DNA from 3 places in the Nesterenkonia sp. CL21 genome. Region 1 is predicted to be linked to each of the others. Evidence: riboswitches for the same ligand, from Rfam matches in the RefSeq annotation. Region 1 holds a riboswitch; each other region holds the start of a gene.
What was found. A riboswitch is a leader RNA that binds a small molecule or an ion and turns the genes downstream of it on or off. The one in region 1 is predicted to bind S-adenosylmethionine.

Region 2: it holds a riboswitch for S-adenosylmethionine, as region 1 does, so the genes downstream of both, Q7C18_RS10425 (methylenetetrahydrofolate reductase) here and Q7C18_RS09295 (flavin reductase family protein) in region 1, are expected to answer to the same signal.
Region 3: it holds a riboswitch for S-adenosylmethionine, as region 1 does, so the genes downstream of both, Q7C18_RS12825 (nitrite/sulfite reductase) here and Q7C18_RS09295 (flavin reductase family protein) in region 1, are expected to answer to the same signal.

Annotation. Positions count from the first base shown of each region.
Region 1 covers NZ_JAUTWR010000005.1:26,737-33,766, forward strand. The annotation lists gene acs (acetate--CoA ligase) at 1-1,419, opposite strand, end outside; gene Q7C18_RS09280 (ABC transporter permease) at 1,410-2,321, opposite strand; gene Q7C18_RS09285 (aliphatic sulfonate ABC transporter substrate-binding protein) at 2,321-3,430, opposite strand; gene Q7C18_RS09290 (ABC transporter ATP-binding protein) at 3,621-4,376, opposite strand; SAM riboswitch class I at 4,504-4,624, opposite strand; gene Q7C18_RS09295 (flavin reductase family protein) at 4,739-5,356, opposite strand; SAM riboswitch class I at 5,367-5,483, opposite strand; SAM riboswitch class I at 5,697-5,808, shown strand; gene Q7C18_RS09300 (ATP-binding cassette domain-containing protein) at 5,816-6,769, shown strand; gene Q7C18_RS09305 (methionine ABC transporter permease) at 6,769-7,030, shown strand, end outside.
Region 2 covers NZ_JAUTWR010000006.1:57,272-64,301, forward strand. The annotation lists gene aceA (isocitrate lyase) at 36-1,331, opposite strand; gene Q7C18_RS10400 (SDR family NAD(P)-dependent oxidoreductase) at 1,671-2,456, shown strand; gene Q7C18_RS10405 (hypothetical protein) at 2,584-3,522, shown strand; gene Q7C18_RS10410 (hypothetical protein) at 3,625-4,002, shown strand; gene Q7C18_RS10415 (LytR C-terminal domain-containing protein) at 4,097-4,627, opposite strand; gene Q7C18_RS10420 (thermonuclease family protein) at 4,663-5,379, opposite strand; SAM riboswitch class IV at 5,565-5,704, shown strand; gene Q7C18_RS10425 (methylenetetrahydrofolate reductase) at 5,767-6,771, shown strand; gene metE (5-methyltetrahydropteroyltriglutamate--homocysteine S-methyltransferase) at 6,955-7,030, shown strand, end outside.
Region 3 covers NZ_JAUTWR010000009.1:52,183-59,212, forward strand. The annotation lists gene Q7C18_RS12805 (ATP-binding cassette domain-containing protein) at 1-24, shown strand, start outside; gene Q7C18_RS12810 (ABC transporter permease subunit) at 24-677, shown strand; gene Q7C18_RS12815 (ABC transporter permease) at 674-1,336, shown strand; gene Q7C18_RS12820 (ABC transporter substrate-binding protein) at 1,350-2,312, shown strand; SAM riboswitch class I at 2,476-2,562, shown strand; gene Q7C18_RS12825 (nitrite/sulfite reductase) at 2,566-4,290, shown strand; gene Q7C18_RS12830 (phosphoadenylyl-sulfate reductase) at 4,287-5,021, shown strand; gene cysD (sulfate adenylyltransferase subunit CysD) at 5,023-5,967, shown strand; gene Q7C18_RS12840 (GTP-binding protein) at 5,967-7,030, shown strand, end outside.

The sequences.
Region 1 (7,030 bases):
CGCCACTCCCGGCATGGCGCGGGTGGCGCAGCCGGGCTTCAGGCCGGTGTCCTCCGGGCGCGGGGTCAGCACGGTGGAGCCGGATTCGGACTGCCACCAGGTGTCCACCATGGGGATCGCCGGGGCGCCGTGGTCGTCGCGGGTGTCCCGGCCGAGCTGGCTGCGCAGCCAGGTCCAGGCCTCCGGGTTGACCGCCTCGCCCACGGTGCCCAGCAGGCGCAGGGAGGAGAGGTCGTAGTGGTCAGGGACGCCGTCGGGGAACCAGCCCATCAGGGACCGCACCAGGGTGGGGGCCGTGTAGTAGGTGGTCACGCCGTGGCGCTGGATGATCTCGAAGTGTCGCCCGGGATGCGGGGTGTTCGGCGTGCCCTCGTAGATCACCTGCGTGGCGCCGGCGGCGAGCGGCCCATAGATTTCATAGGTGTGGGCGGTGACCCAGGCCAGGTCCGCGGTGCACCAGTGGACGTCCTGCGTTCGGCGGGATGGATCCGGGTGGGCGAAGAGCCGCAGATAGGTGAACAGCGCCCCGGTGAGATACCCGCCGGTGGTGTGCACCAGCCCCTTGGGCTTGCCGGTGGTGCCGGAGGTGTACATGATGAACAGGTCCTGCTCGGCGTCGAAGGCTTCCGCGATGTGCTCGGTCGAGGCGGACTCCACGACGTCATGCCACCAGACGTCTCGGCCCAGACCGTCCCCGGCGAGGTCCTCGGCGGTCCAGGGGATCTCCGAGCCGGTGCGGCGGATGACCAGCACATGGCGCAGGCTGCCGCCCTCGGCCACGGAGAGGCCCTCCACGGCGGCGTCGGCGTTCTCCTTCACCGGCACAGCCTGCCCTCGGCGGAACTGGCCGTCGGTGGTGACCAGCAGCGCCGCCCCGGTGTCCTCCACGCGGAAGCGCAGCGCCTCGGCGGAGAATCCGCCGAAGACCAGCGAGTGCACCGCCCCGATGCGGGCGCAGGCCAGGGTGATCGCCACCGTCTCCACCAGCACCGGCAGGTAGATCACCACCCGGTCCCCACGGCCCACCCCCAGGGCGGTCAGGGCGTTGGCTGCCTGATTGACCTTGTCCTGCAGCTGCGCGTAGGTGACGTCCTGCCGGTCCCCGGGCTCGCCTTCGAAATGGAGGGCGACGACGTCACCGCGCCCGGCGGCCACATGGCGGTCCACGCAGTTGACTCCGGCGTTGAGCGTGCCGCCGTCGAACCAGCGGATGTCCGGGCCGCGGCGGGTGCGCGGGTCCGGATCTGTCCACCGGTGGGTGGTGTGCCAGGGGGTCTCCCAGTCCAGCAGGGACGCCGCCTGGTCCCAGAAGGCCAGGCGCTCCTGTTCGGTGACCGGGTCCGCCCAGGAGTGGACGTCCGCGGTCAGCGGGTGCTGCAGAGTCGCCCGATCGATGTCTGACGCCGGCGTCACGCCCATGTCTTCAGCGCCTTCCTCTCCACGACGCCCAGCAGCGCGTCGGTGATCTTGCCCAGGATCGCCAGCAGGATGATGGCCAGCAACAGACGGTCGGTGCGCCCGTTGTTCTGGGAGTCGGTCAGCAGGAAGCCCAGCCCCATGGAGGAGGCGATCAGCTCCGCGGCCACCAGGAACAGCCAGGCCTGGGCGAGCGCGAGGCGCAGCCCGGAGAACACGCTGGGCACCACGGCGGGCAGCTGCACGGTGACCAGCAGGCGCAGCCCGTGGTACCCGAACGCGCGGCCGGCCTCCACCAGCTGTGGATCCACGTGCCGCAGCGCGGAGTGCACGGCGGTGAAGACGGGGAAGAACGCACCGATGGCGATGAGCGTGACCTTGGAGTCCTCATAGATGCCCATCCACAGGATGAGCAGCGGCACCCACGCCAGGGACGGCACGGCCCGGAAGGCCCCGATGGTGGGGTGCAGCAGGGAGTCGGCGATCTTCGACAGGCCCAGCACCGAGCCCAGCGCCAGGCCCAGGCCCGCGCCCACGGCGAAGCCCAGCAGCACCCGCTGCACGGAGATGGCGATGTGCTGGTAGAGCTCCCCGCGCTCGAACAGCTCCACCCCGGCGGCCAGCACCGACTGCGGAGTCGGCAGCTGCACCGGGGAGAAGACGCCGGCCGCGGTGACGCCGTACCAGAGGGCCAGCAGGACCAGCGGCACGATCGCTCCGATGAGGACCCGACCGCCGGGGATGCGACGGACCCGAGCAGGCACTCCAGCGTCCGGACTGTCCGGGCCGGGCACCGGCCGGGGTGCGGCTGAGTCACGGTCGCCCAGCACCCGTGCCGGCTCCGCGCTCTGGTGGCGGCCCTCCTCGTCCCGGGTCCGAGCGCCGTCAGGCAGCGTCTGGCTCATCACTGATCATCCTCGTCGTCCTCGACGATCGTGGCCTCGTCCTCAGAGCCCTCGGCGTCGGTGGCCTGCCGGTTCTCCGCGAACTCCGGGTGGAACAGCGTCTCGAGCGCCTCGTCGATGCTGTCCTGGCTGGAGACGTCGCCGGTGTCGAGGAAGATCGGACCGACCTCCTGCAGCACCTCACGCTGGGCGGCGCCGGGGACCGGGTCGACGTCGAAGTTCGACCGCTCCCGGATCACCGTCTCGGCGACCTCCAGGTCGATGTTGCTGTGCTCGGCCAGGATCTCGGCCGTCTCCTCGGGGTTCTCCTGAGCCCATTCGCGGGCCTGCTCATAGACGTCCACGACGGTCTGGGCGACGTCGGGGTGGTCCTCGATGAACGACTCGGTCGCGTTGATCACGCTGTAGGTGTTGAAGTCCACGTTCCGGTAGAACAGCGTCTCGCCGTCGGCCTCGGCTCCCGCCATGATCGGGTCCAGTCCGGCCCAGGCGTCGACGTCGCCGTTGGCCAGCGCGCTGCGGCCGTCCGCGTGCTGCAGGTTCTGCACCTCCACATCGCCCACCTCCAGGCCGGCCTCGTGCAGGGACTGCACCAGGAAGAAGTACGGGTCGGTGCCCAGCGTGGCGGCCACGGAGACGCCCTCGAGGTCGCCGACGTCGGTGATCCCCGAGTCCGGCGAGGTGACCAGGGCGGCCCACTCCGGCTGGTTCTCGATGAGGATGATCTGCTGCGGGGCGCCGTTGGCGCGCGCCAGCAGGGCGGCGGAGCCGGCCGTGGACCCGACGTCGATGGCCTCGGCACGCAGCTTCTCATTGGCGTCGTTGGAGCCGTGGGACTGGATCCATTCCACCTCGGTGCCGGCCTCGGAGAGCTCCTCTTCGAGCCAGCCGTGCTCCATGATCACCAGGCTGAGCGGGTTGTAGGTGGCGAAGTCGAGGGTGAGCGTGTCCAGTTCGCCCTCGGCGGTGCCGCCGGATCCCTCGCCCTCCACGCATCCGGTCGCCAGCAGAGCGACGGCCGCGCCGGCGATCGTCGCGGAGGCGGCGCGTCGGAACCGCGGCCGCGGGAAGCGGGCAGGGGAGAAGGAGGTGTCGGTCTGACTGGGCATGTCGTGAAGGGACCTTTCGTGCGTGGGTGGGAGCCGCCCCGGTCGAGCTCGGGCTCCGCCCGGCCGCGCCGAGCGGAGGCCGGGAGCGCCCGGGCCGCGCGGCCTGTCAGTCCTGAGCTGTCAGTCCTGAGCTGTCAGTCCTGAACTGTCAGACCTGAGCGGAACGTGCGGTCCGGCCGGGGCGGGTGGGCTAGTGCGCGTCGACGCCGAGGCCGGCCAGGAGCTCGCCGCGCAGGGCGGCCAGCTCGGCGGAGGCACGGTCACGCGGCCGGCTGCCCGGAACGGTGAGCAGTCGGGAGACGGTGGCGCCCTCGCGGGCGGGGTCCACCGGGTCGGAGCCGAGCAGCAGGATTCGGTCGGCCAGCTGCAGGGCCTCGTCGACGTCGTGGGTCACCAGCAGCACCGTGGTGCCGGTCTGCGCATGGACGTCCAGGAGGAGGTCCTGCATCTTCAGCCGGGTCAGGGCGTCCAGGGCGCCGAAGGGCTCGTCCAGCAGGAGCACGCCGGGGCGGCGGGCCAAGGCCCGGGCCAGCGAGGCGCGCTGCGCCATGCCGCCGGAGATCTCCCGGGGGCGAAGCTGGGCGCGCTCGGCCAGGCCGACCAGTTCGAGCAGCTCATCCACTCGCCGACGGCCCTCCGCCGCGGACACGTGCCGCGGCAGCCCGAGGGAGACGTTGCGGTGCACCGAGCGCCAGGGCAGCAGCCGAGGCTCCTGGAAGCCGACGGCGGTCCGTTCGTCATAGGTGCGCACCGGGGTGCCGTCGATGATGACCTCACCGGAGCATCCGGCGTCGAGACCGCCGACGGCGCGCAGCAGCGTGGACTTCCCGCAGCCGGAGGCGCCCAGGATGGCGACCACCTCGCCGGGGGAGATGTGCAGGTCGACGTCGTGCAGGACGGTGCGTCCGTCGAAGGCGCGCCCCACACCGCGCAGCTGCACGTCCATCGAATGCGTGGCGGCCCCTGCGGGGGCGGGACGGTCCAGCAGAGCGACGCCGCCGGAATGCTCGGAGAGGTGCTGGTCAGACTCGTGCGTCACGAGTGCGGGTGCAGACGAACCCATAGGAAATTCACTCCCATCGATCCTGGCGGTAGCACCTTTTCTGATGCGACGGGCACAGAGAGGCCGATCGACGCATCCGAAGGTTGCTGCGGCGTCACAGAGCCAGATCTCTCAGCCGCTCGGGATGGTGTACGTGCTCAACCCTACGCGGATCAGCGTGGGCCGGGCAAAGGTGATGTCACAGTGTGAGACATGTGGGGTGGCGTGGGCCCGACGACGGTGCCCCCGGATGCAGGGGGATGCCCTCAGGCTTCGGGAGACAGCGGGCCGAGGCTCTTGAACTCGCTCTGGTGGAACACCAGCGCCTCGGCGGAGTCCTCGACCGCCAGGTCCAGCAGCTCGAGCACGACGATGTCATGGTCGCCGGCCCGGACCTGGTCGTAGATGCGGGTGGTGAAGGTGACGGGCGCACCCTCCAGGGTGATCGACCCACCTGTGCCGATGCTTGTCCTCAGGCCGGTGAATCGGCTCTCCCGGTCCTTGGAGGCGATCTTCCGGCACAGCTCCGACTGGCCGTGCCCGATCAGTGACACTCCCAGCTCGGTGTCCGCCCCGGCCAGCTTCGGCCAGGTGGTGGAGCTGTGCTGCACCGCCACCGTGGCCAGCGGTGGCTCGAGCGAGACGCCGATGGTGAAGGTGGAGGCCACGAGCCCTTCCGGGCGGCCGTCCACCTCGGCGGCGACGACCACCACCCCCTGCGGGAAGTGGCCGAAGGTCCGGCGCAGCTCCAGCGGATCGACGTCGGCCAGCCGGGTGGCGGCGCGGCCCACGGCGGGGCGGGCTCCGGTGTCAGCGGGCGCGTGCGGCACGGTCTCCTCCACGGTGGTCGTGGGGCGCTCGGCGGCGGCCAGTGCGGTGCTCATGGCGGATCAACTCCCATCGGTCCTGGCGGTAGCACCTTTTCTGAAGGACCCGCCGGAGGGGGCGGATCGCATCCGAAGGTTGCTGCGGCGTCGACGAGCCAGATCTCTCGGCCGCTCGGGATGGTCTGTGTGTCCAGCGTACGGCCGCAGAGAGATGTGATCAAAGAACCGTTCGCAGGATGAGACGCGGCGACATATTCCGTCCAGCGGGCGCGCAGGATGCGTCCAGAGTGTGGCTCCCTCAGTCCGAGGGGGCTGTACATTCTTACGCCTCGTGACATGAACTCAATCCGCTGACTTGACGATTGTTCATCTGCTGCGCGTATGGTTGACCCCAACGAACCCATCCAGAGCGACTGAGAGATCTGGCTCGACGACGTCGCAGCAACCACCCGGAGCAGCCGTGCCCAGTGCGGCCCGGGGAACGGTGCTAACGCCAGAGACGATGGAGAATGCCCGATGATCTCACTGCGCCATGTGTCCACGTCCTTCCCCGCTGCCCGGGGCAAGGAGCCCATCCACGCCGTCGATGACGTCTCCTTGGAGATCCCCCGCGGGAGCATCCAGGGGATCATCGGCTTCTCCGGCGCCGGGAAGTCCACGCTGCTGCGCAACATCAACCTGCTTGAGCGCCCCACCTCGGGTGAGGTGCATGTGGGCGGGGTGGAGCTGACCGCCCTCGACGACGAGGCTCTGCGTCGCGCCCGGCACCAGATCGGCATGATCTTCCAGGGGTTCAACCTGGTGAACAATCTGACCGTCGCCCAGAACGTGGAGCTGTCCCTGAAGTTCGCCGGCGAGAAGGACCGTCGCGTCCGCCGGCGTCGCGCCGCCGAGGCGCTGGAGATCGTGGACATCACCGACAAGGCCAAGGTGTACCCGGCCCAGCTCTCCGGCGGGCAGAAGCAGCGGGTGGCCATCGCTCGCGCCCTGGCCACTCGGCCGGAGGTGCTGCTGTGTGACGAGCCGACCTCCGCCCTGGACCCCTTCACCACGGCGACGGTGCTGCAGTATCTCGCCGACGTGAACCGCGAGCTCGGCATCACCGTGGTCATCGTGACCCACGAGATGGAGGTCATCAAGGCCCTGGCCGATCACGTCGCCGTCATGGAGTCCGGCCGCGTGGTGGAGCAGTTCCCCGCCCGGGAGCTGCAGCGCGAGGGCTTCGCTCCGCACACCTCCATCGGCCGGTACCTGGTCAGCGACGGCATCAGTGTGGACCGTGACGGCGGCGCCCGGACGCAGGCGCCGACGCCGAGCGGGGACCAGGGTCGCGCCGCAGAGTCCGCAGAGTCCGCAGAGTCGGCAGAGTCCGCAGAGCCGCCGGCGCCCCAGGACCCGCCCCGTGGCCCCCGGAGGCTCGCGGCCTCTGAGCTGCTCGCCGCCGTGCCGTTCGAGGGAGGTCGTCGCTGATGGAACGCATCCTCGAACTGCAGCCCGAACTCGTCCAGGCCATGCTGGAGACCTTCGCCATGATTGCGGTGGCCATCCCGCTGGCGGTGCTGTTCGGCACTCCGCTGGGCATCTGGCTGTTCATCCATGCCCCGGGCGGAATCGCTCCGCTGCCCCGCGCCCATGCGCTGGTCAGCGGGATCGTCAATATGGTCCGCTCCTTCCCGTTCCTCATCCTGCTGATCGCGATCATTCCGTTCACCCGGCTGGTCGTCGGCACCA
Region 2 (7,030 bases), on a different contig from region 1:
TCTCCATCGAGGCCGTCGCCGGGCTCCGGCTCGGTTCAGTGGAACTGTCCTTCTTCGGTGGAGCCCTTCAGGGCGACCGTGGAGGACTCGGGGTTGAGCGTGGTGGAGATGGCGTCGAAGTAGCCGGTGCCGACCTCCCGCTGGTGGCGGGTGGCGGTGTAGCCCTCGTCCTCGGCGGCGAACTCCTTCTCCTGGAGCTCCACGTAGGCCTTCATCTGCACCGACTTGTAGCCCTTGGCCAGTTCGAACATCGAGTAGTTCAGGGCGTGGAACCCGGCCAGCGTGATGAACTGGAAGGTGAAGCCCATCGCGCCCAGCTCGCGCTGGAACTTGGCGATGGTGTCGTCGTCGAGGTGCTTCTTCCAGTTGAAGGACGGCGAGCAGTTGTAGGCCAGCATCTGGTCCGGGAACTCAGACTTCACGGCCTCGGCGAACTGCTTGGCGTACTCCAGGTCCGGGGTGCCGGTCTCCATCCAGATCAGGTCGGAGTAGGGCGCATAGGCCTTGGCCCGGGCGATGCAGGGCTCGATGCCGTTGCGGACCTTGTAGAAGCCCTCTGCGGTGCGCTCCCCCGTGAGAAACTCGGCGTCACGCTCGTCCACGTCGGAGGTGATCAGGGTGGCCGCCTCCGCATCGGTGCGGGCGATGACCACCGAGGGGGTGTTCGCGACGTCGGCGGCCAGGCGCGCGGCCTGCAGGGTGCGGATGTGCTGCCCGGTGGGGACCAGCACCTTGCCGCCCAGGTGGCCGCACTTCTTCTCGGAGGCCAGCTGGTCCTCCCAGTGGACGCCCGAGGCGCCGGAGGCGATCATCGACCGCATCAGCTCGTAGGCGTTGAGCGGGCCGCCGAAGCCGGCCTCGGCGTCCGCGATGATCGGCACCATCCAGTCCTCCACGGTGCGGATGCCCTCGAGGTACTCGATCTGGTCGGCCCGCTGCAGGGCGCTGTTGATGCGGCGCACCACGTTGGGCACCGAGTTGGCCGGGTAGAGCGACTGGTCGGGGTAGGTGTTGCCGGAGAGGTTGGCGTCACCGGCGACCTGCCAGCCGGAGAGATAGATGGCGCGCAGTCCGGCCTTGACCTGCTGGACGGCCATGTTGCCGGTGAGCGCACCCAGGGAGTTGGTGTAGGTGCCCTCGGCGTGCTCGGCGGTGAGCTGCTCCCAGAGCTTCTGCGAGCCTCGCTTGGCCAGCGTGTGCTCCTCCTGCACCGACCCCTGCAGCTTGGCCACCTCGTCGGCGCCGTAGTCGCGCCGCACGTTCTTCCACCGCGGGTTGGTGTCCCAGTCCTGCTGGATGCGCTCGACGCGCTCCTCGAAGTCTCCGCGGATGTCAGTGCTTGCGTTGACGGTGGCAGTCACAGTGTTCTCCTTCGAATCGGTGACCAATGGATCGTCGACCAGTGGTTGGTACCGAGTGGTTGGTACATCTCCAGTTTTCGGCCCTCTTGAACCCCCTGACCACAGGAATCTGAGAAAAGATCTGCAGTTCTTCGCATTCCTGCAAGAAGTGCGGGAACTCACGCCGGATCACCGGGGATGGTGGCGGAAGCCGAAGCAAACGCGCTTCAGCGACGCGAAGATCGACCGTACGGCGCCCCTCTGGGCCCTGCCCCCGCTCCGCCGTAGTCTGGTGGCACAGACCACACCTGACGGCGAGAGGACTCTTCCATGGATCTGACCCAGGCCAGCGCGATCGTCACGGGCGGGGCCTCCGGGCTCGGACGCGAGACGGCCCAGATGCTGCACGACGCCGGAGCCGGTGTCGTCGTGGTGGACCTTCCCGACGACGGCGAGACCGGCCCCGACGGCGTCACACGCACCGAGGCGGTGGCACGCCTCGGGCATCGCGCCCGTTTCTGCCCCGGGGACGTCACCGACCCCGAGACGGCCCTGCGTGCCGTGGCCGAGGCGCAGGAGCTCGGGCCGCTGCGCGTGGTGGTCAACTGCGCCGGCGTCGCCACCCCGGGCAGACTGGTGGGCCGCGGAGGACCGCTTCCCCTGGAGGGATTCATGAAGGTGCTGTCCATCAATGTGGGCGGGACGGTGAACATGATGGCCCAGGCCGCGGCGGCGATGCGCGAGAACGAGCTCGACGGCGAGGACCGGGGCGTCCTCATCAGCACCGCCTCCGTGGCCGCCTTCGAGGGACAGATCGGACAGGTCGCCTACGCGGCATCGAAGGGCGCCGTGGCCTCGATGACGCTGCCGGTCGCCCGCGAGCTCGCCTCCTCACAGATCCGCAGCGTGACCATCGCCCCGGGCCTGTTCGAGACGCCGATGATGGCCGGGCTCCCCGAGGCCGCCCGCGAGTCTCTGGCCTCGAAGACGCCGCATCCGGCGCGACTGGGCCGGCCGGCCGACTATGCCCTGCTGGTGCGGCAGATCATCGAGAACCCCATGCTCAACGGCGAGGTCATCCGGCTCGACGGCGCGGTCCGCCTGGAGCCTCGATGACACAGGTCAGCGCCGCGGTCCGTCTCACCTGCTGACGCGCGTGCGTGGCGGACTGCGAGGGCCACGTCTCTGGTGTTGAATGGGGTCCGCGACACCACGCATCCCAGCGGATGGAGACCACCGATCGATGAGCACAGCGCGTCCGGACGAGCCCATGCCGTCTGATGCGCCCGAGTCCGCCGACTCTCCTGCATCCCCAGACTCCGCCGCATCTCCTGCATGCCCTGACGCCGCAGCGTCGCCCGCTCCCGACGCCGACGCCGACGCCGAGCTCGAGTCCGACGCCGAGCTCGGGGTCGGGGCTGCGGAAACGTCCTCGAGTCGCGGGTTCCTCGAGGAGTACCGCTGGGGCCTTGCCGTCATCGGGGGGCTGAGCCTGCTGCTGGTCCTCCTGGTCGGGGGACTGATCCTGACCGCCAACCCCCACCGGGGAACACCACCCCAGGAAGCCGACGACCAGGGTGCGAGCCGGGAGGGCCGGGCCGTCGGCCTGCTCGGCGCGGAGGCACGGCCGGAGAAGACGGCCCATGAGGACCTCCTCCCCGCCGGGGGCGAGGCCTTCTCGGACGGCGAGGGGCTCGTGGTCGGGGAGGACATCGCGCCCGGCGCCTACCGCCAGGACCCCGGCTCGGGCCCGACGGATGCGACGTGCTTCTACGTGATCTACGCCGACGCCAGTGAGACCACCGTGCGGCGCACGGGGGCCGATGACCGCGGAATCGCCGTCCTGGAGGACGGTGAGGTGGTCGACTCGGTGGACTGCGGCGACTGGCTGCCCCTGGAGGACACCGTCCCGGAGAGGCCCGAGACCCAGTTCGGCACCGGCATGCACGTCGTCGGTGAACACGTGGAGCCCGGGACCTATGAACTGGACTGGGACGAGGACACGATGCTCTGCTGGTGGGACATCTTCCGGGACCTGCGCGGGGACGGCCACATCCTGGACTCCGGATTCATCCCCCGCGATGCCCCGGAGTTCGGTGAACCGCTGCAGATCACCCTCGGCGACCAGGAGCAGCTGGTGGTCAGCTCGGAGTCCTGCGGCACCTGGACGAAGGTCCGCTGACAGGCGGAGAGGCGGGAGCCGGCACATCACCCCTCCTCGCCGACCCCTCAGTTCTACTACACTCTGTAGAAGAAGCCGTTCCCCTCGACCCCAAGGAGCACCATGCCCCGCATCACCATCGGCCTGGGCGGGATTCTGATCCTGCTCGGCGTCATCGCCTACATCGCCACGTCCTTCGCCAGCTGGACCGCGCTGATCCCCGCGATCCTCGGTGTCGTGCTGCTCATCAGCGGCCTCATCGGCCTGAAGAACGCGAAGGTCGGCATCCACATCGCCCTGGTGGTGGCGCTGCTCGGCGTCTTCGGCACCTCCATGAACGTGATGCAGCTGGGCGCGCTGTTCGCCGGCGAGGCCGAGCGGCCCGCCGCCGTCGTCGTCAGCTCCATCACCTTCGTCCTGCTGATCGTCTACATCATCACCGGGGTGCGCTCGTTCATCCGCGCGCGCCGCTGGAAGGGCGCCGAGGCCGCCGAGGCCTGAGCCTCCCCCACGCCGCCTGAGCGCGACCACACTATGGGCCGCCCCGAGTCACTCGGGGCGGCCCATCGTCGTCTCCGGCGGTCGACAGGCGGAGTCAGCGTCCAGAGCCCGCGCAGTCCAGCCGGCCGGGCTCCATCTCGATCTCCTCGACATCCTGCAGGCCGGCGAACTCGGAGCCCAGGACCACGTCCACGGTGAAGTCGTCGCGGTCGTCGACGTCCACCAGGGCTCCGGGGATGTGGTGCTGCACCGTGTAGGCCTGCCGCAGCCCTCGCTCACCGGCACGGATGATGGCCTCGAAGCCGGTGTCGGCGAAATAGTCGTTGTCCACCGCCTCCACCCGGAAGTCGCGATCCGTGAGATCCTCGGCGACGTCGCCGGCGAGTCCCGGCTCATTGGTGGCATTGAGGACCTGAACCGGCACCCTCTCGGGGACCACCGGCGACAGGATGCGGCTGGGACAGTCCTCCCCGGCGGGGATGGAGCCGCCGCCGACGATCGCAATGTCGATGGTGCCGTCGATCATCAGCCAGCTGCCGACCGTGATCCCTCCCAGGACGCCGATGGTGCTGGTTGCGACGGCGATCTTCTGCCGCCGGGTCGCCGGCGTCGGGGAGCTGCTCATGCCCCCATCCTATTTCGGGCCCCGCCCCGAGGGCGTCAGGGCAGGGCCGGTTCGCAGTCGAGATCATCGGCGAAGAGCCCGACGCCGTCATCCTCCGCCTGGGACCAGGCATCCTCCACGGAACTGAGGAACCGGTCGTTGGGCGGGTAGTGCACGGGAACCCCGAATCCGTCCCGGGCCATCTGGACGTTCAGCAGGACGTCATCGGCCCAGACGCCGGCGAGCAGGCGGTCATAGCGGTCCGTGCGCTCGTGGTCGAACTCAAGGACGAGGGGATCCCCCGGGGCGACCAGTGACTCCATATGCGCCGAGGACTCCGGCCCCAGGCATTCCACCGGCTGATGGGGATGCACCGACTCCGGGGTGTCGATGTTCAGCAGCCGCACCCGTTCCTCCTGTCCGTCCAGCTCCACGACGAGCGTATCGCCGTCGACCACGCGCACGAGGGTGGCGACCTCGCCGTCCTCCGACGGCGACGGCGCGGCACCTTCTCCCGGGCTCTGGATCCAGCTGATCAGCGCACCGAGGAGGACCACCAGCACGAGCCCGAGCAACCACCACAGCAGGCCCTGACTGCCGCCTCGGCGGCGCCGGCGTCCCGCCGCTCCACCACCAGACACTCCACCGGACACTCCCCCGGAGACTCCCCCAGACACTCCGCCCGAACCTCCGCGGGAAGCCGTGCGCAGGGAGCGTCGCACCGCCTTGCGGGCATTGCGGCGCATCGCATTCTTCAGATACCGGTCGACCATGGGGACCAGCGTATCCGGAGGCCATGACAGGGAGCCCGGAGGCCTCCGAGGACCCCCACAGGGCCGTCGAGCTCCGCTGGCTGCCAGTTTGTGCAGGAGGCACCTCAATATGTTCACATAACGTCATCCCTTGTCGAGGGTCTTCCCCGAACCACGGGCCCGTGCTAACGTCAAGACCACACAAGGATCACGAGAACCGGTCACACAGGCTCTGGCTTGGCCGGTCGGCAACCCTTTCCCGCGTGACGGGGTGCCCCAGATGACGATCCGGCCGCGAAGCTCATATTCACCGAGGTGGATTTATCTTCAGCGGCAAGCACGGCGCAGGGGAAGCCTCCCTGTGGCGCCTCATGAACGATGATGAACGCCCCACACGGAGGACCCTCCATGACACCATCCGTGCCGTCCGCCGGCACTCTGTCTCAGCACGCCCTGGAATCTGACGACCACGCGCCGCACACCTCGTATCTGGTGCAGCGCACCCGACGACGCTCGCTGATCTCCTTCGAGGTCTTCCCGCCGCGGCCTGCCCGCGACGGCCGTGACCCCTGGCGCAGCATCGAACTGCTGGCCGAGGCGGGCCCGGACTACTTCTCCGTCACCCACGGCCACAACCAGCCCGAGGGAGCGAATCTGGAGGTGATCCGGCACCTGCTCCGGAGCACTCCCGCCCCCGTGATGGCGCATCTCATCGGCGCAGGCAGCACCGGCGCCCAGGTGCGCCGCTCGGTGGAGCAGCTGCTGGACCTCGGCGTGCGGGACGTGCTCGCCCTGCGCGGGGACCCACCGGGCGGTGCCCGGGAGTGGATCCACCAGCCTGCAGGCCTGAACCGCGCCGCCGAGGTGGTGCGTCTGGTCCGGGAGGTGGAGCAGGAGCGCCTCGACCCGCCCGAGGGGCCCGGCGCCCGCCCGGTGTCCATCTCAGTGGCCGCCTATCCGCCCTCCGGCACGGACCGGGACCACGAGGCGGACCTGTGCGCACTGTGGGAGAAGCAGGAGGCCGGCGCCGACTACGCCATCACCCAGGTCTTCTACGACCCCGAGGACTACGCCCGCCTGGTGGACGACGCCCGATCCCAGGGCATCCACCTGCCGGTCGTCGCCGGACTGGCCCCGCTGACCAGCCCCAAGCGGCTGCGACGCCTGGAGGAGATCTCGGGAGTTCCGGTGCCGCAGCACCTGCTCGACTACCTCGACGTCGCCGACCCGGCCGAACGACGACGCCGCGGGGTGGCCGCCACTCTGAACCTGATCGACGCGGTGCTGGAGCTCGGATGTCCCGGCCTCCACCTGTTCACCTTCAACCAGCACCCGGCCGCCCTGGCGATCCTCGATCACCTGAGGATCCGAGACGCCGCACGTCAGCAGCGGGTCCTGCCCGAGCTGTCCTGACCCCGGAGCGCACCGCTCCCTGCCGCACAGGGCCCCTTCATTCCTGCGGACCGCATCGCGGTCGGCTGTCCTGGTGCGCCCTGCCGCGTCACCCGGGACGAACAGTCCGGGCACCCCATGCGATCCGTCCATCACCTGCATCTGACCCCAGACACATCTGACACATCTGACAGAGGAGACATCATGACCACCACCCCTGCCCGCCCCGAGGACCAGCCGCCCGCTCAGGTTCCCGCCCTGCCGGCGACCGTGCTCGGCT
Region 3 (7,030 bases), on a different contig from region 1:
GCCCCGTCGCCAGAAGGTTGCTGATGGACTGGGCCCTGGCGAACCTGCCGCGCATCCTGAGCCTGACGGTCGACCATCTGCTGCTCAGCCTTCCCGCCGTCGCGGCGGCGTTCCTGCTGGCCCTTCCGCTGGGGCGTGTCGCCGATCGGCTCGGACGCCTGCGTGAGCCTCTCCTGGGCTCGGTGGGTCTGCTCTATGCGATTCCGTCGCTGCCGCTGTTCATCGTCCTGCCGATCCTCATCGGGACCGGGGTGCGGGACGCTCTCAATGTGATCGTCGCGCTCACGCTGTTCGGTCTGGCGCTGATGGTCCGTTCCGCCGCGGATGCCTTCGGCGCGGTCTCCCAGGACGTCCGGCTGGCCGCGGTCGCGGTCGGGCAGTCCCGCTGGGGCGCCTTCCTCACAGTGGAGCTGCCTCTGGCCGGGCCTGCGCTGCTGGCGGGGCTGCGGGTGGTCTCCGTGAGCACCATCAGTCTGGTCAGCGTCTCCGCGGTCCTGGGTGTGGCGAGCCTCGGCTCCCTGTTCACCGACGGGTTCCAGCGTGGCATCGTGCCGTCCATCGCCGCCGGCATCATCATGACCGTGCTGCTCGCCGTCGTCGTGGACCTGCTGCTGGTGGGCCTGGGCCGGCTGGCGATGCCCTGGCAGCGTACCCAGGCGAGGCGGGCCGGCTCATGACCCATCTGATGGAGGCGCTGCAGTGGGTCCTCAGCGCCGAGTCCTGGGCGGGTCCGGGCGGTCTCGGAGTCCGCACGGCCGAGCACCTCTGGTACACCCTGCTGGCGCTGGTGCTGTCCACGGCGATCGCCCTTCCTGCCGGGCTGGTCATCGGCCACACCGGGCGGGGCCGGGCGCTGGCCGTGCTCTCCACCGGGGCCGCCCGTGCTCTGCCGACCCTGGGGATCATCACCTTGGCCGGCCTCGCGGTGGGGATCGGGCTGAAGGCCCCGATGATCGCCTTCGTGGTCCTGGCGGTGCCCTCGATCATCGCCGGCGCCTATTCGGGGGTGGAGGCGGTGGACCGCCGCGTGGTCGACGCCGCGCGCGCCCAGGGGCTCAGCCCGTGGCAGGTGCTGGTGACCGTGGAGGTGCCGCTGGGGCTGCGGCTGATCCTGGGCGGGGTGCGTCTGGCAACCCTGCAGGTCATCGCCACCGCCACCCTGGCCGCCTACGTGGGGGCCGGGGGACTGGGGCGGCCGCTGTTCCTGGGCCTGCGCAACCATGACTATGCCATGATGCTGGGAGCGTCCTTCGTGGTCATCGCCGTGGCGATCCTCGTCGACGCCCTGTTCATCGCAGCCCTACGGATTCTCAGGAGGATCCCCGGGATCCACTGAGCTCCAGGAGAGGATGGTCCCCGTGTCCTGCTCGAGCCCCGCCCCCGGCCGTCTCGGCCGTCCTGCCCTCGTCTCCGCCGCCCTGCTGGGACTCGCCGCGCTGGCTCTCAGCGCCTGCGGGGCCGAGGATCCCTTGGCTGACGGGGGAGACGACGACGCCGGCGCCGAGGGCGGCGCGCTGGTGGTCGGCTCCCAGCAGTACTACTCGAACACCATCATCGCGGAGCTCTACGCCCAGCGGCTCGAGGCGGGCGGCCACGAGGTGGACCGGCAGTTCGACATCGGCCAGCGCGAGGTCTACATGCCGGAGCTGGAGGCCGGGGACATCGACGTGTTCCCCGAATATGCCGGGAACCTGCTGCAGTACGTGGACGCGGAGGCTGAGGCCTCCGACCTGGAGGAGATCCTCGCCGGACTGGAGCAGAGCCTCCCGGAGGGGATCAGCGCCCTGGAGCCGGCGGAGGCCACCGATCAGGACAGCTTCGTGGTGACCGCGGAGTTCGCACAGGAGCATCAGCTGCGCAGCGTCGGTGACCTTGCGAACGTGGATGAGGATCTGCGGATCGCGGCGAACTCGGAGTTTGAGACTCGTCCCTACGGCCCTGAGGGTCTGCAGGAGGTCTACGGGGTGGAGGTCACCCTGGTCCCGGTGGAGGACTCCGGTGGGCCGCTGACCGTGCAGGCGCTGCTCGACGGGGACGTTCAGGTGGCCGACATCTATTCCGCCGATCCAGCCATCGAGGAGAACGGCCTCGTCATGCTGGAGGACCCGGAGGATCTGGTGCTGCCGCAGAACATCCTCCCGCTGGTCTCCGACTCTGTGGGGGACGACGCCGCGGCGCTCATCGAGGAGGTCACGGCCGAACTGACGCAGGAGGAGCTCAACGGGCTCAACGCCGTCAGTGTGGACGACCAGGCGTCGGCCGCCGACGTCGCCGCCGACTGGCTGGCGGAGAAGGGCCTCGACGAGGCCTGAGCCGCGGAGCAGGGCCCGGCCTCGCCGGGGAGTCGATGGCGCGTGTCTGCGGGAGGTCTCACCCCGTCGCGCAACTCATATGAACACATGAACATAGATGACGACATATGACGTGGAATCTTCGTTTTCCGTCTGGCGTCCAGTAGCGTGGTGCTCACACCAGCAACCATCCAGAGCGGCTGAGAGATCTGGCTCGACGACGCCGCAGCAACCCGGGAGAGCCGGGTGCTAACGCCAGGAGCGATGGAGGAGCATGAGCACTGACGTGTCCGCCGTGTCCGCCCGCCGGCCGAAGAAGCGCCCGAACGGGCAGTGGAAGGTCGACGGCACCGAGCCGCTGAACCACAATGAAGAGTTCAAGCAGGCCGACAACGGGCTGAACGTCCGGGAGCGCATCGAGACGATCTACTCGAAGCAGGGCTTCGACTCGATCGACCCGGACGACCTCCGCGGCCGCTTTCGCTGGTGGGGCCTCTACACCCAGCGTCGCCCCGGCGTGCCGGCCGGGGCCCACAACTCGCTGCCGCCCGAAGAGGTGGACGACAAGTTCTTCATGCTGCGGGTCCGCATCGACGGCGGCGCCCTCACCACCGAGCAGCTGCGTGTCATCGGGGAGATCTCCCGAGACTTCGCCCGGGACACCGCCGATGTGACCGACCGGCAGAACATCCAGCTGCACTGGGTGGCCGTGGAGGACGTCCCGGAGATCTGGCGCCGCCTCGAAGCGGTCGGCCTGGGCACCACCGAGGCCTGCGGAGACACCCCCCGAGTGATCCTGGGCTCCCCGGTGGCCGGCATCGCCGCCGATGAGATCATCGACCCCACCCCTGTCATCCAGGAGATCGCTCGGCTCTACATCGGCGATCCCGAGCTCGCGAACCTGCCGCGGAAGTACAAGTCGGCGATCACCGGACACCCCAGCCAGGACGTGGTCCACGAGATCAACGACTTCGCCCTGGTGGGCGTCGTGCACCCGGAGCATGGCCCCGGCTACGACCTGTGGGTCGGCGGCGGGCTCTCCACCAACGCCCGGCTGGCCGAGCGACTGGGAGTCTTCGTCCGCCAGGAGGAGGCCGCCGAGGTCTGGCATGCCGTCACCCAGACCTTCCGCGACTACGGGTTCCGTCGCCTGCGCAACAAGGCCCGGCTGAAGTTCCTGCTGGCCGAATGGGGGCCGGAGAGGTTCCGCCAGGTCATCGAGGACGAGTACCTGGGCCGTACGCTCACCGACGGGCCGGCCCCGTCCGCCCCGGACACTCCCGGGGACCACGTCGGCGTGCACCGGCAGAAGGACGGCCGGTGCTACATCGGCGTCACCCCCACCGTGGGTCGGGTCTCCGGGACGCTGCTGATCGAGCTGGCGGACCTGCTGGAGCGTCACGGCTCCCACCGTCTGCGCACCACGCCGCACCAGAAGCTCGTGGTCCTCGACATCGCCGAAGACGACGTCGAGACGGTCTGTGCCGCCTTGGCCGAGCTGGGGCTGGATCCCCGGCCCAGCGTCTTCCGGCGCTCCACCATCGCGTGCACCGGCATCGAATTCTGCAAGCTGGCCATCGTGGAGACCAAGACCACGGCGGCCCGGACCATCGATGCCTTGGAGGAGCGGCTGGCCGACGTCGCCGAGCAGATGCCGGAGCGGCTCACCCTGCACATCAACGGCTGCCCCAACTCCTGCGCCCGCATCCAGACCGCGGACATCGGGCTGAAGGGGCAGCTGCTGCCCGACGCCGACGGGGAGAAGACCCCCGGCTTCCAGGTCCACCTGGGCGGCGGGCTCACCTTCGTGGACCGCGATGAGGCCGGTCTCGGCCGGACTGTGCGAGGGCTGAAGGTCACGGCGGAGGAGCTCGTGGACTACGTGGAGCTGCTGGTCCGCCGGTACCTGGACGGCCGACAGACGGGAGAGACCTTCGCCCAGTGGAGCCACCGGGTGGACGATTCCGAGCTGCAGAAGAGAGAGGTCGAGCTGGTATGAGCGCCGCGACCGACATCGCCCTCACCCAGGAGCTGCGCGCCCTGGCCGCCGCCGGCGCCGAGGAGCTCGGCTGGGACGCCCCCGCCGAGGAGGTGATCGGCTGGGCGGCACGGCATGTGGACACCGCCGACGTCGCCGTCGCCTGCTCCATGGCCGATGCCGTCCTGCCGGCGCTGGTCGCGGAGCAGCTGCCCGGTGTGGACGTGCTGTTCCTGGAGACCGGCTATCACTTCACCGAGACGCTGGCCGCCCGAGATGAGGTCGCCCGTCGTCTCGACGTCACCGTCGTCGACGTCACTCCGAAGCTGACCGTGGCGGAGCAGGACGCCGAGTACGGCAAGGACCTGTTCGGCAGGGACCCGGCCGCCTGCTGCCGGATGCGCAAGATGGAGCCTCTCGGGGAGGCGCTGAGCGGCTACAAGCTCTGGTTCACCGGAGTGCGCCGGGATGAGGCGCCCACCCGCGTGGACACGCCGCTGGTCACCTTCGACGAGCTCCACGGACTCATCAAGGTCAACCCGGTCGCCCCCTGGACCTTCGACGACCTGGTCGACCACTCGAACCGCCATGACCTCCCGGTCAACCTGCTGCTGCAGAACGGCTATCCGTCCATCGGGTGCCGACCCTGCACCCAGAAGGTCGCCCCGGGGGAGGACCCCCGCTCCGGACGCTGGGCCGGCAGCGGCAAGGTCGAATGCGGCATCCACACCACCACCGCCACAGGAGCCTGAGATGACCACCGCCACCGCCGCGGCCCCACGGGCCGCCGACGTCGTCGACCTCGCCGGCCAGTCCGCGCTGGCCCGCCTGGAGGCCGAGTCCATCCACATCATCCGGGAGGTCGTCGCCGAGTTCGATCGGCCGGCCATGCTGTTCTCCGGCGGCAAGGACTCCGTGGTCATGCTGCACCTGGCCGCCAAGGCGTTCTGGCCCGGGAGGATCCCCTTCCCGGTGGTGCACATCGACACCGGTCACAACTTCGAGGAGGTCCTGGACTTCCGTGACCGCACCGTGGAGCGCCTCGGCCTGGAGCTGGTGGTCGGCAGCGTCCAAGAGCTCATCGACGCCGGCGAGCTCACCGAACGCGCCGACGGCACCCGCAACCCGCTGCAGACGGTGCCGCTGCTGCGCACCATCGCGCAGCGCCGCTTCGACGCCGTCTTCGGCGGCGCCCGGCGGGACGAGGACCGGGCCCGGGCCAAGGAACGCATCCTCTCGCTGCGCGACGAGTTCGGCCAGTGGGATCCGCGCAGCCAGCGCCCCGAGCTGTGGAACCTCTACAACGGACGCCACCGGCCGGGCCAGCACGTGCGGGCCTTTCCGATCAGCAACTGGACCGAGCTGGACGTGTGGCGCTACATCGCCGCCGAGGACATCGAGTTGCCTCCGCTGTACTATGCCCACGACCGCGAGGTCTTCCACCGTGACGGCATGATCCGGGCCGTGGGTCCGCACAGCCGCCCCACCGCGGCGGAGCCCACCGAGGTGCTGCGCGTGCGCTACCGCACCGTCGGTGACATGTCCTGCACCGGGGCGGTGCTCTCTGAGGCCGCGGACAACACCGCGGTGCTCCACGAGGTGGCCGCCGCCACCATCACCGAACGCGGTGCGACCCGCGCCGACGACAGGCTCTCCGAGGCCGCCATGGAGGACCGCAAGAAGGACGGATACTTCTGATGACCGCCACACTGTTCCGGCTGGCCACCGCCGGCAGCGTCGACGACGGCAAGTCCACTCTGGTGGGCCGCCTCCTCCACGACGCCCAGGCCATCCTGTCCGACCAGCTCGACGCCGTCGCCCGCTCCTCCAAGGAACGGGGCTTCGGCGACGACGGCGCGGAGCTCGACCTCGCCCTGCTGACCGACGGCCTGCGCGCCGAACGGGAGCAGGGGATCACCATCGATGTGGCCTACCGCTACTTCGCCACCGATCGGCGCAGCTTCGTGCTGGCCGACTGCCCCGGGCACGTCCAGTACACCCGCAACACCGTCACCGGCACCTCCACCGCGGATGCCGTGGTGCTGCTGGTGGACGTCCGACACGGCGTGGTGGAGCAGACCCGCCGCCATCTGGCGGTCGCCCACCTGCTGCGGGTGGAGCACGTGATCATCGCGGTCAACAAGATCGACGCGGTGGACTACCGGGAGGACGCCTTCCGGACCGTGGAGGCCGACGTCGCCCGCATCGCGGCCGAGCTGCAGGCCGACGACGGGGGAGCCTCCGGCGCCACCGCACCGATCGTGGTGCCGGTCTCCGCCCTGCGCGGAGACAACGTGGTCGCCCCGTCCGCCCACACCCCGTGGTACGACGGCGAGGCGCTGCTGCCCATCCTGGAGCAGCTGCCGGACGCCGACCACGCCCGCCGCCGCACCGAACCGCTGCGGCTGCCCGTGCAGACCGTCATCCGGCCGCACTCGGAGTTCCGCGGCTACGCCGGGCAGATCGTCTCCGGGTCGCTGGCGGCCGGAGATGAGGTGCTCATCCAGCCCGGCGGCCACCGCACCACGGTGAGCGCAGTCCACCGCACGGCTCTGCAGGCGCGTGCCGCCGGTGAGGAGGCCGCCGCCGAGGGAACGGGCCCCGTGGACGCTGCTGACCGGGCCGCCGCGCCCGAGTCCGTGGTGGTGGAGCTCCAGGACCAGTTCGACGTCGCCCGCGGCCACCTGCTGGCCGCGCCGGAGGCGCCCGCCGTCGAGCGCGACGAGCTGACCCTGTCCCTGGCCTGGCTGGGCGACGGGGC